Regions from separate parts of the Flavobacterium sp. Arc3 genome, predicted to be linked through region 1. Evidence: riboswitches for the same ligand, from Rfam matches in the RefSeq annotation. Region 1 holds a riboswitch; each other region holds the start of a gene.

Region 1 (3,173 bases):
TTGCATGCAAAATATTCACACCAAAATTAGCAATTTCATTTGCTTCATTATAAGACAAAGATTCAATCTTTTTAGCATCTAAAACCAACTCGGGATTAGCAGTGTAAATTCCATCAACATGAGTGAAATTTTGCAATTCTTCGGCATTGATATAATTAGCGACTAATGACGCCGTATAATTACTTCCGTTTCTACCTAAAGTAGTGGTTTCGTGTTTCGCATTCGAACCAATAAAACCAGTAATCACTAGTATTGAATCTTTATTCTCTTTGAAAATTTGAATGATATTTTTCTTAGAAACAGCGTCCAAAGGTTGTGCATCCCCAAAATTGGAGTCGGTTATGATTAAATCTCTTGTATCTGCTAGTTTTGCAGTAACGCCTCTTTCATTCAATAAAAAAACCAATAATTTAGCCGAAAGTACTTCGCCATGTGCTAAAATTTGGTCTTGAATCTTTGGGCTATAATCACCAATCAAGCTAACGCCTTCAAAAAGTTTATCTAATTTATCAAATTCAGTCGAAAAATCAACGGCCTCAAAACCATCTTTTTGATAGGTTTTAAAACTTTCCAATAGCGGTTTGTAATTTCCGTTTTTGGCTGCAATAGTAAGAATGTCGTCCAGCTCATCCGTTGCTTTTCCTCTTGCCGAAACGACGATTGCAATTTTCTCGTCTTGTTTTATTTTTTCCTCTATAATATCTAAAACTGTGTCGATACCTTCACCGTTTGCTAAAGATTTACCGCCAAATTTAACTATTTTCATTTGTTTTTTATTTTTGAAAACAACTTCTAACAAATTGTCTAATTGTTCGTATTCCATCAAAAAAGCATCGTGCCCATGTTGTGAGTCAATCTCACTATAAAATACATTATTTTTAAATTTTTTAATCTCATTGTACGTATCTCTATTCTCCTTTGCTGTAAAAAACAAATCTGAATTAATTCCTACAATGTATATATTAGCACCCACTTTTGAGATAACTGATTCTAAAGACTCATGATTCCTAGTTATATCAATCGTTTTCAATAATTGGTTCATCATTTTATATGCCGAAAGCTGAAACCTTTTTTCTAATTTTTCTCCATGGTAATTCAGCCAACTTTCTACTTTGAACGTTTCTAGTTGTTCATTGAGATCTCTATTAAATTTTTCTTTGAAAGATTCAGGCGTGCGGTAGCACAACATGGCGTGAACACGAGCGTCTTCAATAGGTTTTTTAGAGTTATTTAGGATTTGCTCTTGCAAATAACAATTAGCAATCAACCAGTCAGTCGCTTTCCAATCTGTAGCTATGGGAATGAAGTTTTGTGCCAGTTTAGGTTCTAGAGCCAAAATTTCCCAAGCAATTCCACCACCAACAGAACCGCCGATAAGAGCAAATAAAGAATCAATCTTTAAAAACCGAAGTCCTTCGATGAAAATCCTTGCGATATCTCTTGCAATAAAATCTCTGTAATTCTCTATAGTCGCTGAATTGAATCCGTTACCAGGAACATCAAAAGAAACAATTGTATATTTCCTAGTATCGATGGTTCTATCGACACCCACAATATCATTCCACCAACCCGATTCGCCAATTACTTGTGAGTTTCCGGTCAAGGCATGATTAATTAAGATAATGGGAGCGGTATGCGAAGCAGCGCCAAAAACCTGATAACTTAAGTTTAGGCTAGCATAAAAAGCACCATTGTGCGTGGTGAAATTTTGTATGGTAATATGTGTTGGGTTATTTTCCAATGTCAAATCTTTTATTAATTTTGATTTGTATTTGGAAATATTAGAAAGAAAAAACTAGGTAAATACTAGAGAAATTCTTGTTGTTATCTTTCCACTTTAGGGAGTGGTAGAATGCAGCACCTTCTTCGATTTCTCGAAGGGTTGCTAAGGCTTCATCGGGTCTAATCCCTCATCCTTTCTTTATAACATTTCAATACGTGTGTGAACTTATTACTGCAAATTAACTACATATTTTTATAACAACCAAACTTTTACCATTCTGATTATTAGCGAAAAATATATTTAACAAAAAAAACGCGAAACATTGCTGAACATAACAATTCAGGAATTCCTCGCGTGTAAATCACTATAAAGACAGCTCGCTATCAATTAGATAAAAAGAGTATCGTTTTCCTTTGAATACATCAAAAACTGTAATGAATTTGGTGATTTATTTAAATCATTAGCATTGGTGTCGTTGATACCAAATCTTGGATGAACTAAATCATCTACCGTGATTTTTATACTATTTTTTTTAGTTTTTAAGTTCCTTAAAAAACTTACCGCTCTGGTAATTCTACTAATTGCCCCCATGTGTCTACTTGTTTAATTGTTGCTATGTTTATTCTTGCTTGTTTGTTACTCTTTATTCTCTTTTAAATACCATAAAAAAACCCTTTTGGATAAATACCAAAAGGGTTAAAGTTATAGTAACTTATACTTTTGGCATATCAACATATTTTTACAAATAAGGTAATCACTAGTGATCTATTATTTCTAAAAATATGTTTTTCCATGCTAATTATCTTTAAATTCTAAATTGTTTTAATAAAAAAGCCTTCCAAAAGAAATAGGAAGGCTGATGCTTAATTATAGCTATAATATAAGGCAATCATTTCCTTGCAGATGATTCCGAAATAGTTTTAAAATTTACAATAATGATTAAATTCATCTTTGGTATTTTCTTGCAACAAATTTCAGTTTTTTTTTGCTAGTTCCCTAATGACTATCAACATTTTAACTCATTTTTAATACAAATATTATAATCTTACAAACTGAGATTGTAATACTATAAAACTCATCTTAATTTTGGATAAAAAAGCAGTGTTTAAACGATATAAAATATACTTTATAAATTCTTACAATAACTCAAAAACTGCTTTTAAGTCTGCTTTTAAATCTTCAATATCTTCTAAACCTACAGAAAGACGAATCAAATCTTTAGAAACTCCTGAAGCTAACTGTTGTTCATCAGATAATTGTTGATGCGTTGTACTTGCTGGATGAATAATTAATGATTTTGTATCTCCAATATTTGCGAGTAGCGAAAATAGTTTGGTATCATCCGCTACTTTTTTTGCCGCTTCAAAACCTCCTTTTAGACCAAAGGTTACTAATCCGTTTTGTCCTTTTGGCAAATAACGTTTAGCCAGATCATAATATTTACTCGACT
Region 2 (3,173 bases), on a different contig from region 1:
AATAAAAATAAAACAATATGTATAAGGAATTAAAAAAATTTAAAGTTAGCGACAAATTTTCATTTGCTGCAGATGACAGTTTAGAACAAGTTTGTAATGCTTCAGAAGGAAGTGGCGTGTTTTTAGTGTATGCAGTAGCAGAAGAAAAAGAGTTGATCATGGTAGGTTCTACAGGAACAGTACAAAATGACGGAACTTTGAAAATTAAAAATGGTGGTCTAAAAGAAAAGATTGTTGAAGGGCACCAGTTTGCAAAAACAGGAAGGAAATATTCTTGGCCAGCGCAAATGAAAAAAGAAGATATCAGCTTGTTAGAAGTTGTTTGGTATGAAACATTCAATGATGATACTAAAGGTATTCCTACTGCTGTAGAAGGACAAGTTTTACAAATTTTCTTAGATGAAAATGGTAGATTACCAAGATGGAATGTAGCTTTCTAGTCAATTTCATAAATCATATATTTTATAAAAAAAGCTTTACTTCGGTAAGGCTTTTTTTTTTAGGAAAATAATTTATTACTAATTGATTTCTATATATTTGATTACTTTAATTTATGAAATGAAAAAACTTTACTTTTTACTTATTGGATTTTGTTTTTTTGGAAGTGTTAATGCTCAGGTTATTGATATACCAGATGTCAATTTTAAGAAAAAATTACTAGAAGCAAGTGTAGACAGTTATATTGCAACCAATGTTTATTTTAGCCCCTTATAAGTTCGGAGTGATATTTTAAATTTCAAATAGTACATTTGAGATATGAAATACAAGAAATGGAGTTTAGAAGAGAAGTTAGAAATTTTATCTTCTTGCGAAGAATCAGGAGTTGTAGAAACCTGCCGTAAATACAGTGTTAGTAAAGGAACTTTGTACAGTTGGAAGAAGAAGCATGAGAAACAAGGAGAAGCAGGTTTAAAAGTCACTTATGACGATCGTAGCAAAGAGTTAAAGCAAGCTGAGGAAGAAAACCGTATCCTACGTAAATTATTAGCTAATAAAGAAATTGAACTAGAAGTTGGACGTGAACTTTTAAAAAAAAAGTTTGGGACGTCCGATCCAAGAAAGATTTAGTTGATAGTATTTGTAGCAAGTATAAAATCAGTAAAAGCAAAGTCATTGTGATGGTAGGTATGATTCAAAGTAGTTACTACCGAAGACCAAGCCATGGTAAAAAAGGTAATAAGCCTAGTGTCTTTACTTATAATAAATCCAAAGGAATGGTAATTCAAGAAGTTGTTATTAAATCGGTTAAAGAAATCTTAAGTCATGAGTTTATAGACTGCGGATACCGTTTAATGACCTCTTATTTACATCGAGATGGCTATAAGATTAAAACATTACCAACATTAGTAGTTGGCGATACATTCCAAAATGAAGCTAATATTTATTTTGATTATAACTTTCCAATTCTGACAAACAAAGCGACATCTACCTTTAAAACCTTAGCAACTTCAGATTTTGAATTTTCAAATTACTTTAGTGTGTTTCCAAATCCAGTAAATGAGATTCTAAATATTAATTATAAAAATTCTATAGAAGTACAATCAATAGCAATTTATGATATTCTTGGACAAATGGTCATTGCTGTTCCGAATGCGACTTCAGTAACAAAGGTTGATGTTTCTAAACTGGCTTCCGGAAAGTATTTCTTGAAAATGAATACAGATAAAGGAAGTTCGAATATGAAATTTATAAAAAACTAAATTAGTTATAAAAAAGCTTTACTTCGGTAAGGCTTTTTTTTGTAAAATATTTTTTTTGATCGAAGGTGACGATTTCAAAAAATAATAATTACTTTTGCAGCCGTTATCACGAATCTCAAAAAGAGATAGCAACCTGCAACAACGAGCAAGGTGCTAAAACGATAAGCCAAATCCTTTGGAAAAAACGTTGTTTTACATTCCCATTTTTTTAGCTATTGTTTTTCGTCATATTTATATCATTATAAAACTGATTTATGACTCATTTATTGAAAAAAAAAGGAAATGCATTTGCTTTAATTCCCTTATTGATTTTTATTTTTATTTTTTTAGGAGCCGGTATATGGCTTGATGATTTCTATGCTTTACCTGCGCCAATTGCTGTTGTGATAGGAATTATTTCTGCTTTCTTACTTTTTAAGAGTTCGTCAGATGAGAAAGTAGCCACTTTGATTGCTGGTTGTGGAGAGAGTAAAATTATGACCATGTGTCTCATTTATCTTCTCGCGGGAGCATTTGCTGTTGTTAGTAAAGCAACGGGAGGTGTGGATGCAGTTGTAAGCCTTGGAATTAATACAATTGATGTCGCTTATTTTCCGTTAGGGATCTTTTTAATAGCGGCCTTTTTATCAACAGCTACTGGAACTTCTGTGGGAGCCATTGTAGCTATTGGGCCTATCGCAGTAAATCTGGCTAATTCAAGTGGAGCTTCATTGCCATTGATTGCAGGCGCTTTGTTAGGTGGTTCGATGCTTGGAGATAATCTATCGATGATTTCAGATACTACAATTGCTGCTACGCAATCATTAGGATGTAAACTGAAAGATAAATTCAAAATAAATTTATTCATTGCTTTTCCCGCAGCCATTATAACCGTTCTAGTTTTCTTTTATTTGGGACTGAACTCTGATATTACTGCAGTGGCGATTCCTAAGACCAATTTTGAATGGATAACTATTCTTCCTTACGTTCTAGTAATTGTATTAGCATTAGTTGGCATAAACGTTTTTTCAACACTGATTATTGGAACTTTATTAGCTGGATTGATTGGGTATTTTGGAAATCATTTTACGTTGATGGAATTTGCCCAAAAGATATATGAGGGCTTCACTAGTATGACTGAAATATTTTTATTGTCTATGCTTACTGGTGGTTTAGCAGCAATGGTTGATAAAGCTGGAGGAATTGATTATTTATTGTACCAAATCAAAAAGCGCATTAAAAGTAAAAAATCGGCGCAGGCTGGAATTGGTGCTTTGGTAGGTTTTACGAATGTGGCTATTGCCAATAATACAGTTTCCATTGTTATAACAGGTGGAATTGCTAAGGAAATTAGTGATGAATACGATTTGAGTCCCAAGAAAACAGCAGCAATTCTTGATATATTTTCTTGTGTAGTGCAAGGGATCTTGCCTTATGGGGCACAAGTATTGCTGATTTTAAGTTTTGCAAATGGCAAACTTGATTTTATGGATT
Region 3 (3,173 bases), on a different contig from region 1:
TTACAGCCTGATTTTAGAACTATAAATGATTTCAGAGGACAAAAATTAAAAGGGAACGTCGAAAAGCTTTTCAATCAACTCGTTGAGATGATGGTTGATTTGGAACTTATTAGTCTTGAGAAACAATTTATCGATGGAACCAAAATAGAAGCCAATGCACATAAATACAGTTTTGTTTGGAAAAAAGCAGTTGAAAAAATAAAGAGAGACTTCAAGGTAAGATAGATGCTGTTTTGACCGAAATTGGTCAAGCTATCGCGTCAGACATCATGCATACTGACAATCAAAACGAAACAAAAATTTATAGTCAGAAATTAGCAGAGAAATTTCACAACAATAAAGTTGGCACTTCTGTTCAATGATTAATGGTTATTGCATTATCTTTTTGCATTAGGTTCAAACATAAGTCCAATATATTTTAGACTAAGTATAAACGCAATTACCATTACTATGATATAAATATATCTAAAAGCTACAAACTTATCTTTTTCAGAATTATACCTCCTTATCCACTCAAGACATAAAATCACAAAAAATAGCGCTGGAAGAAAATATGGAATGTTATCTGATATCTCATGGTTACTTCCATAACCATAAGATTCCTTTTTGTCAACATACTCAAATAGAAAAAAAGAAAGACAAACTGGAATTATTAGTTCAAAAGTCCCAGTTAACACTTGAAGGTTGGTTAACTTATAAATGTTTGACTTTTGAACTTTTTTATTAAGTAATGAAGAAATCTTGATACTGGGAAATATTGGTAATATTCCCAATAATACAATAGGTAGCTGAGTTCCCATCACGTGATACACTTCCGAAGAAAACATAATCATAAGAATAAATAAAACTAAAACCAATGTGCCATAAGGCAATAAAAACAACAATATTCTCATATCTATAAATTTACAGTTTAATCTTTTCTCTTAAATCCTTGGGTCTATTGCTTCATCAATCTCTAGCATAACTGTTTCATCTGTAAACACAATCACAGTTCTATTTTGTTGTAACTTATTAAGCAAATGAGAACACAGTTTTATAATTTCATTTTTAAACACCTCAACTTCCAACGGAAATTTAGGGTAGTTTATAAATTCTAACCTTATATGGTTTTCTTCCAGACCGCCTAAAACAATACTACAATCGCTGATTGAAGCGCTTAAATAAATCCTTGCTTCATCTATTCTTTGCTTTTGATACTCTTCAAGGGTATGAATCAAATATTCCTTCTTGTAAAGCTCTTTGCTATATCCTATTTCTAGTCCAAGGGTGATGACCGCTGTAAAGGTTTTTATTGCTTTTGTTTTCATTATTCTTTACAATGTTTAAATATCTCTATTGTATCTAATTGTAACGTCTGAACCAATGCAACTGCTCTTGTAGAATAAGCTCCTGTGAAAGAATACGTGATAACAGCATATTCTTGGTTAGCTTTCAATTGTGAGTAATAGATATCAGGATAAAACTCATAATCCCTTCCATTTGGTTTTTGAAACTTTAAAAAAGTGGTAATACCAGCAATACTTTGGTCGTATAGCTCCTTCTCTTTATATATGTAATTGACTTCTTGAAGTTCGTCAAAAGCGACACTATAAAACTGGAAATCGAGGTCTAAATAAATCTTAAACAGATTTTTTTTAGCCTTTTTTGTTTTTAAAGCAATCTTGAATTTGGAAATAAATTGAGGTATTTTAAACATATTTTTCCTTAGTTTAGGCTCATTGTTTTAGCACCTTCGCTTGTCTAAGCAGGTTGCTACTACTAAATAGTAGTTCGTAATGATATTCAAATATATAAATTAAAAATAAAAACGGACATTAAAATCACACAAATTTTTAAAACTTATAAAAAATAACAATTCAATAGTGACTTAGAATATCACTAAAAACAGGTATAGGCTTCCCGATAAATTAACCCTAATTTTGGTTTTGTTCCTATTTCCATAATTACACACAAATTAAAAAAATGCTCTGAAATGTGGAAAACCGTAAAGATTTAAGTGTCAGATTTTTTACTATTGTAAAGTAAAATTTAAACCAAAAAGAAAAACAAACTTAGGTATCAAATACCCTATAACAACACTCTGGTTGAGTTGTAGTTAATACGCCACCAAAAACAAACGTTATGAAAAAAAGAATTACCCTTATCCTATTAACATTAATTATTAGTTCAACTCTCTTTGGGCAAAAACTTAGCCTAACAGATTTAACTAATTTATGCAACAAGAAGAATTGGCAAGATGTAAATCAATTTATGTTAATAAAAGGATGGACCTATTATAACTCCGAAAAGGGAGATACTGACAATTATAGCACTATTACTTGGTCCTACAATAAAGAGGATTATAGTGATAAAGCCCAAGCATGGTTCTATCTTTATACTTATGATGACTATCCTAATAAAATATCCTATTCTATTTTTAACAAAGGTTCTTATTTATTGATACAAAATTCCTTAACCGCTAACGGCTTCAAATTAGTTGACAGTGCGATTGAAGATGAGAAAGTAATCTCTACATATGGCAGTTCGGGCTATACTTTAATGGTTACAAATGCAAAAAGAAGTGACGATGATTGGTCGGATAGAAGTATGACTTCTTATAATATAACATTGATAAAAAAATCAGGAATCTACGATAATGACAACGGAAAGAAAACAGACTATTACGATGATTATACCGTTAAATTTGAGTACAGTTTGTTAAACGGGCATTTAAACGGACCATTTAATTTTTATGATGAAAAAGGAAACATTAAAAAAAGTGGCACTTATAGCAATGGTTTTTTAAACGGTAAAACAATTGAATATGATGTAGACGGAAGTAAGTCTTTGGAATATATCATGAAAGATGGGAAAAGAAATGGCTTATTAACATCCTTTGAAGACAATAAAATCTCTTATACCACTAATTATAAAGATGACTTGGCAAATGGCTTATATACTGGCCTATATTATGACGAAACTACTGCTGCGCTTTATTTAAAGGAAATTGGTCCTTATGTAAATGATGAAAAAAATGGCAATTGGAAATACGTCTTTATTGATGGTAAAACGGAAAGAACTATAACCTATACCAATTATTTAAAAGACATCAAAGAAGGTCCGTTTCAGGACGTAAAAGGAGACAGTCTTATTGTTGGTAATTATAAAAATGATGAACTTAACGGCAGTTACAA
Region 4 (3,173 bases), on a different contig from region 1:
TTTTGTTCAGAGATATTTAACAATTTTACATCTTTAACCTCGCATTCATTTTCAACTGCAACATGGTTTTTTAAATCCTCTGTTGTTGCGTCGAATTTTTTAAGCCAACTATTTATTCCCTTTTCGCTTTTTGGTTCTACATAATTTGGTTCTAAAGTACAATCGTTTTCAGAAACCACAGTTTTACTTATGTAGTCCCACGTTTTATCACTTTTCAAAACAACTTTTTTTCCGTCTTCTGTCGTTGCAGTTGCGCTTTGAGCTATAGAAATACTCGAAACTATAAATAAGATTGAAATAAATAATTTTTTCATAATTAAAATTTTAAAGTTTATTGTTTTATAAATACAACGCCTGCTGAGGATTCCCATTTAATTTCAGTGTTTGATATTTTACTAAAAGAATAGGTTACTGACTGTCCCATTGGATAATTAATTTTCGCACTGTATGAAGTGCTTGATATTGTCTCTTCAACAGTTACTTTTTCACCTGCTTTTCTAAATGAATCAATTTGTCCTTGTGTACACAGGTCCCCATTTAATATTAGAGTACAAAAATCATTTGAGCTAAATTTAAACCCGAGCCCTTGCCCTTGTAATGCGCCTTCCTGTTTCCATGTTCCTTGAATCCATGTTGGGGGGTTGATATCAGAACTCGAGGTACCGGAGCTATCATCTGAAGATGAACAAGAAAAAATCAAAAGAGCAGTAAAAACATAAAGTAAATTTTTCATAATATATATTTAGGTTTGGTTAATCGCATTTCCATCTGATTTTGCTAATGTATCGATACTAAATGACCGATTTTACAATGTTACTAATATTCAGTATTTGAAAAAGCTCTATATTGAGTCTTTGTAGCAATTTTTTTATAATTGTTAACGAGGATTAAATTAAAAATCACGCCCGTGAATTTAACAAATATAACACTACTAATTAAAAGAAAACATACCCACAATTAGTGATATTTGCTAAAATATTAAGATGTTTTATAAAAACGTTACGGTTTACCTCAATTTGAGTTATTAATATGCCTGCTTGCAAGTAAGTCTCTTAAGAGTATACCACGAATAATGAAAAGCAATGGAAGAAAATTGACTGTCTTTGTTTCTTTAATTATATAGCTACATTCTCGGCTTCAGTTTAATTTTTAAGCCATATGAAATTACCGTTCATCTTTATTTCACTGCTAATCCAATCAATCTCCAATAGTTCAGGGAGTTCTTGATTGATCAAACATGTGATGCTGTTTCCCGCTCCGTGAATAAGCTGCTCAAATGCGACGACAAAATCACGCTCAAAGACAAATCCTTTAGGGATTAAAATGGTATCAATGATCTTCTGCAATTCCCAAGCGGGCTCGTTCATTTCAGTCATGACCAAGAGCTTCCCATTCGTCTTTCCCCATAGGTTGTTTTCTACGGAAAAATCGTTTACCGAGAGCCCATATTTGTTTAGACTGGAAACATTAATGATTAGGTTGGTGAAGGTGATGTCAATTTTATCACTGTCAATAAAATGGATAGCCATAATGATTTGAATTAAGTTAATAATTTACAGAACATCTTGACAATAAAAAAGGGAGTTGAATAGCACTTTATTTTGGCGGGCTGCCCTCATCTTATTTACCACCGTGGACTCTCGTCTCGGTTGGTTTCTTTCTCCCGGAGGGAAAGAATCTTGATGTTTGAAGGGTAAATATAGAATTATTTTTTGGATTTATCGATATGGAACTTAACGTGACCTACCAAATGATGCTTATTCTATGCCTATAGAAGGTCAACTAGAAGGTGTGTTTTTTATCGTACTCGTTCACCTATTTTACTATAGTGCGGACTACTTGTGTTTTTAACACTTTTTAACAAAGGGAATTGCCAGTGCTTTATGCAATATCTAGAATTTTTTTTGCCAAATTTTTTTTAAAATCCCTTTCGTTATCTTCACATAAATGACCTTTAGAATACCCCGGCACCCCGTAGACGAGAATTCTCCACCCCCCCCTATTAAATGTTGAAAAAGAAGTTTATTCCATTAGTTAAATAAAATACGTAGTCGAAGTTTCATTAGGTTAAATAGGTTCATTTACACACACAATTATGAAAGAGGGGATGTATTGGGGGAATACAAAAAGCAAAAAAGACTTAAAAAACTGATTAACAGCTGTTTAAGTCTTAATGTATGTGCGGATAATAGGACTCGAACCTACACGCCTTGCGGCACCAGATCCTAAGTCTGGCATGTCTACCAATTTCACCATATCCGCGTGCAATTGTGGGTGCAAATATAGTCATAAGTTTGAACTTTCAAAACATTTTTTAAAAAAATTTTTAATTCTATTTTTTGTACTTTTGAAACTATAAAAAATTAGTTAATAAATGGAAAATATCAAGTCATACGTACAAGAAAACAAAGACCGTTTTATCAACGAGTTAATAGAATTATTAAAAATGCCATCTGTAAGTGCAGATGCAGCCTACTCGCAAGATGTTATTGAGACTTCTGAAGCGGTAAAAGTAAGTCTGGAAAAAGCAGGTTGTGATTTTGTAGAAATCTGTGAAACTGACGGTTACCCTATTGTTTATGGTGAAAAAATAATTGACAAAAACTTGCCAACGGTATTAGTTTATGGTCATTATGATGTACAGCCGGCAGACCCGATGGAGCTTTGGACTTCTCCCCCATTTGAGCCTGTGATAAAAAAAACCGACATTCATCCGGAAGGAGCCATTTTTGCACGTGGTGCCTGTGATGATAAAGGACAAATGTACATGCACGTAAAAGCATTCGAATACATGATCCAAAGTAATACTTTGCCTTGTAACGTGAAATTCATGATTGAAGGTGAAGAAGAAGTAGGAAGTGTAAACTTAAAAACCTTTGTTGAAAACAACAATGAAAAGCTTAAAAATGATGTGATTTTAATTTCAGACACTGGAATGATCTCAAATCAACAACCTTCTATTACAACAGGTCTTCGCGGATTAAGTTATGTCGAAGTAGAAGTTACAGGACCCAACCGTGATTTACATTCCGGTTTATACGGTGGTGCAGTGGCTAATCCAATCAATATTTTGGCAAAAATGATTGCTTCTCTTCATGACGAAAACAATCATATTACCATTCCTGGATTTTATGACAATGTAGAGGAACTATCTCTTGAAGAAAGAGCCGAAA

The links. Region 1 has a riboswitch for S-adenosylmethionine ahead of thrA (bifunctional aspartate kinase/homoserine dehydrogenase I). Riboswitches for the same ligand answer to the same signal wherever they lie in the genome.
Region 2: it holds a riboswitch for S-adenosylmethionine, as region 1 does, so the genes downstream of both, QO200_RS12005 (Na+/H+ antiporter NhaC family protein) here and thrA (bifunctional aspartate kinase/homoserine dehydrogenase I) in region 1, are expected to answer to the same signal.
Region 3: it holds a riboswitch for S-adenosylmethionine, as region 1 does, so the genes downstream of both, QO200_RS00040 (hypothetical protein) here and thrA (bifunctional aspartate kinase/homoserine dehydrogenase I) in region 1, are expected to answer to the same signal.
Region 4: it holds a riboswitch for S-adenosylmethionine, as region 1 does, so the genes downstream of both, QO200_RS18780 (hypothetical protein) here and thrA (bifunctional aspartate kinase/homoserine dehydrogenase I) in region 1, are expected to answer to the same signal.

Annotation. Positions count from the first base shown of each region.
Region 1 covers NZ_JASMRI010000021.1:38,144-41,316, forward strand. Annotated here, with positions in the region: gene thrA (bifunctional aspartate kinase/homoserine dehydrogenase I) at 1-1,741, opposite strand, end outside; SAM riboswitch class I at 1,822-1,930, opposite strand; gene QO200_RS14675 (hypothetical protein) at 2,111-2,314, opposite strand; gene QO200_RS14680 (O-acetylhomoserine aminocarboxypropyltransferase/cysteine synthase family protein) at 2,860-3,173, opposite strand, start outside.
Region 2 covers NZ_JASMRI010000015.1:7,079-10,251, reverse strand. Annotated here, with positions in the region: gene QO200_RS12020 (hypothetical protein) at 18-440, shown strand; gene QO200_RS12015 (transposase) at 757-1,068, shown strand; gene QO200_RS12010 (T9SS type A sorting domain-containing protein) at 1,119-1,700, shown strand; SAM-I-IV-variant riboswitch at 1,799-1,895, shown strand; gene QO200_RS12005 (Na+/H+ antiporter NhaC family protein) at 1,955-3,173, shown strand, end outside.
Region 3 covers NZ_JASMRI010000001.1:7,545-10,717, reverse strand. Annotated here, with positions in the region: gene QO200_RS00055 (transposase) at 1-225, shown strand, start outside; gene QO200_RS00050 (hypothetical protein) at 378-893, opposite strand; gene QO200_RS00045 (hypothetical protein) at 924-1,307, opposite strand; gene QO200_RS00040 (hypothetical protein) at 1,307-1,696, opposite strand; SAM-I-IV-variant riboswitch at 1,687-1,784, opposite strand; gene QO200_RS00035 (hypothetical protein) at 2,122-3,173, shown strand, end outside.
Region 4 covers NZ_JASMRI010000041.1:17,041-20,213, forward strand. Annotated here, with positions in the region: gene QO200_RS18770 (DUF3157 family protein) at 1-314, opposite strand, end outside; gene QO200_RS18775 (hypothetical protein) at 332-733, opposite strand; gene QO200_RS18780 (hypothetical protein) at 1,143-1,529, opposite strand; SAM-I-IV-variant riboswitch at 1,588-1,691, opposite strand; tRNA gene QO200_RS18785 (tRNA-Leu) at 2,181-2,262, opposite strand; gene QO200_RS18790 (dipeptidase) at 2,375-3,173, shown strand, end outside.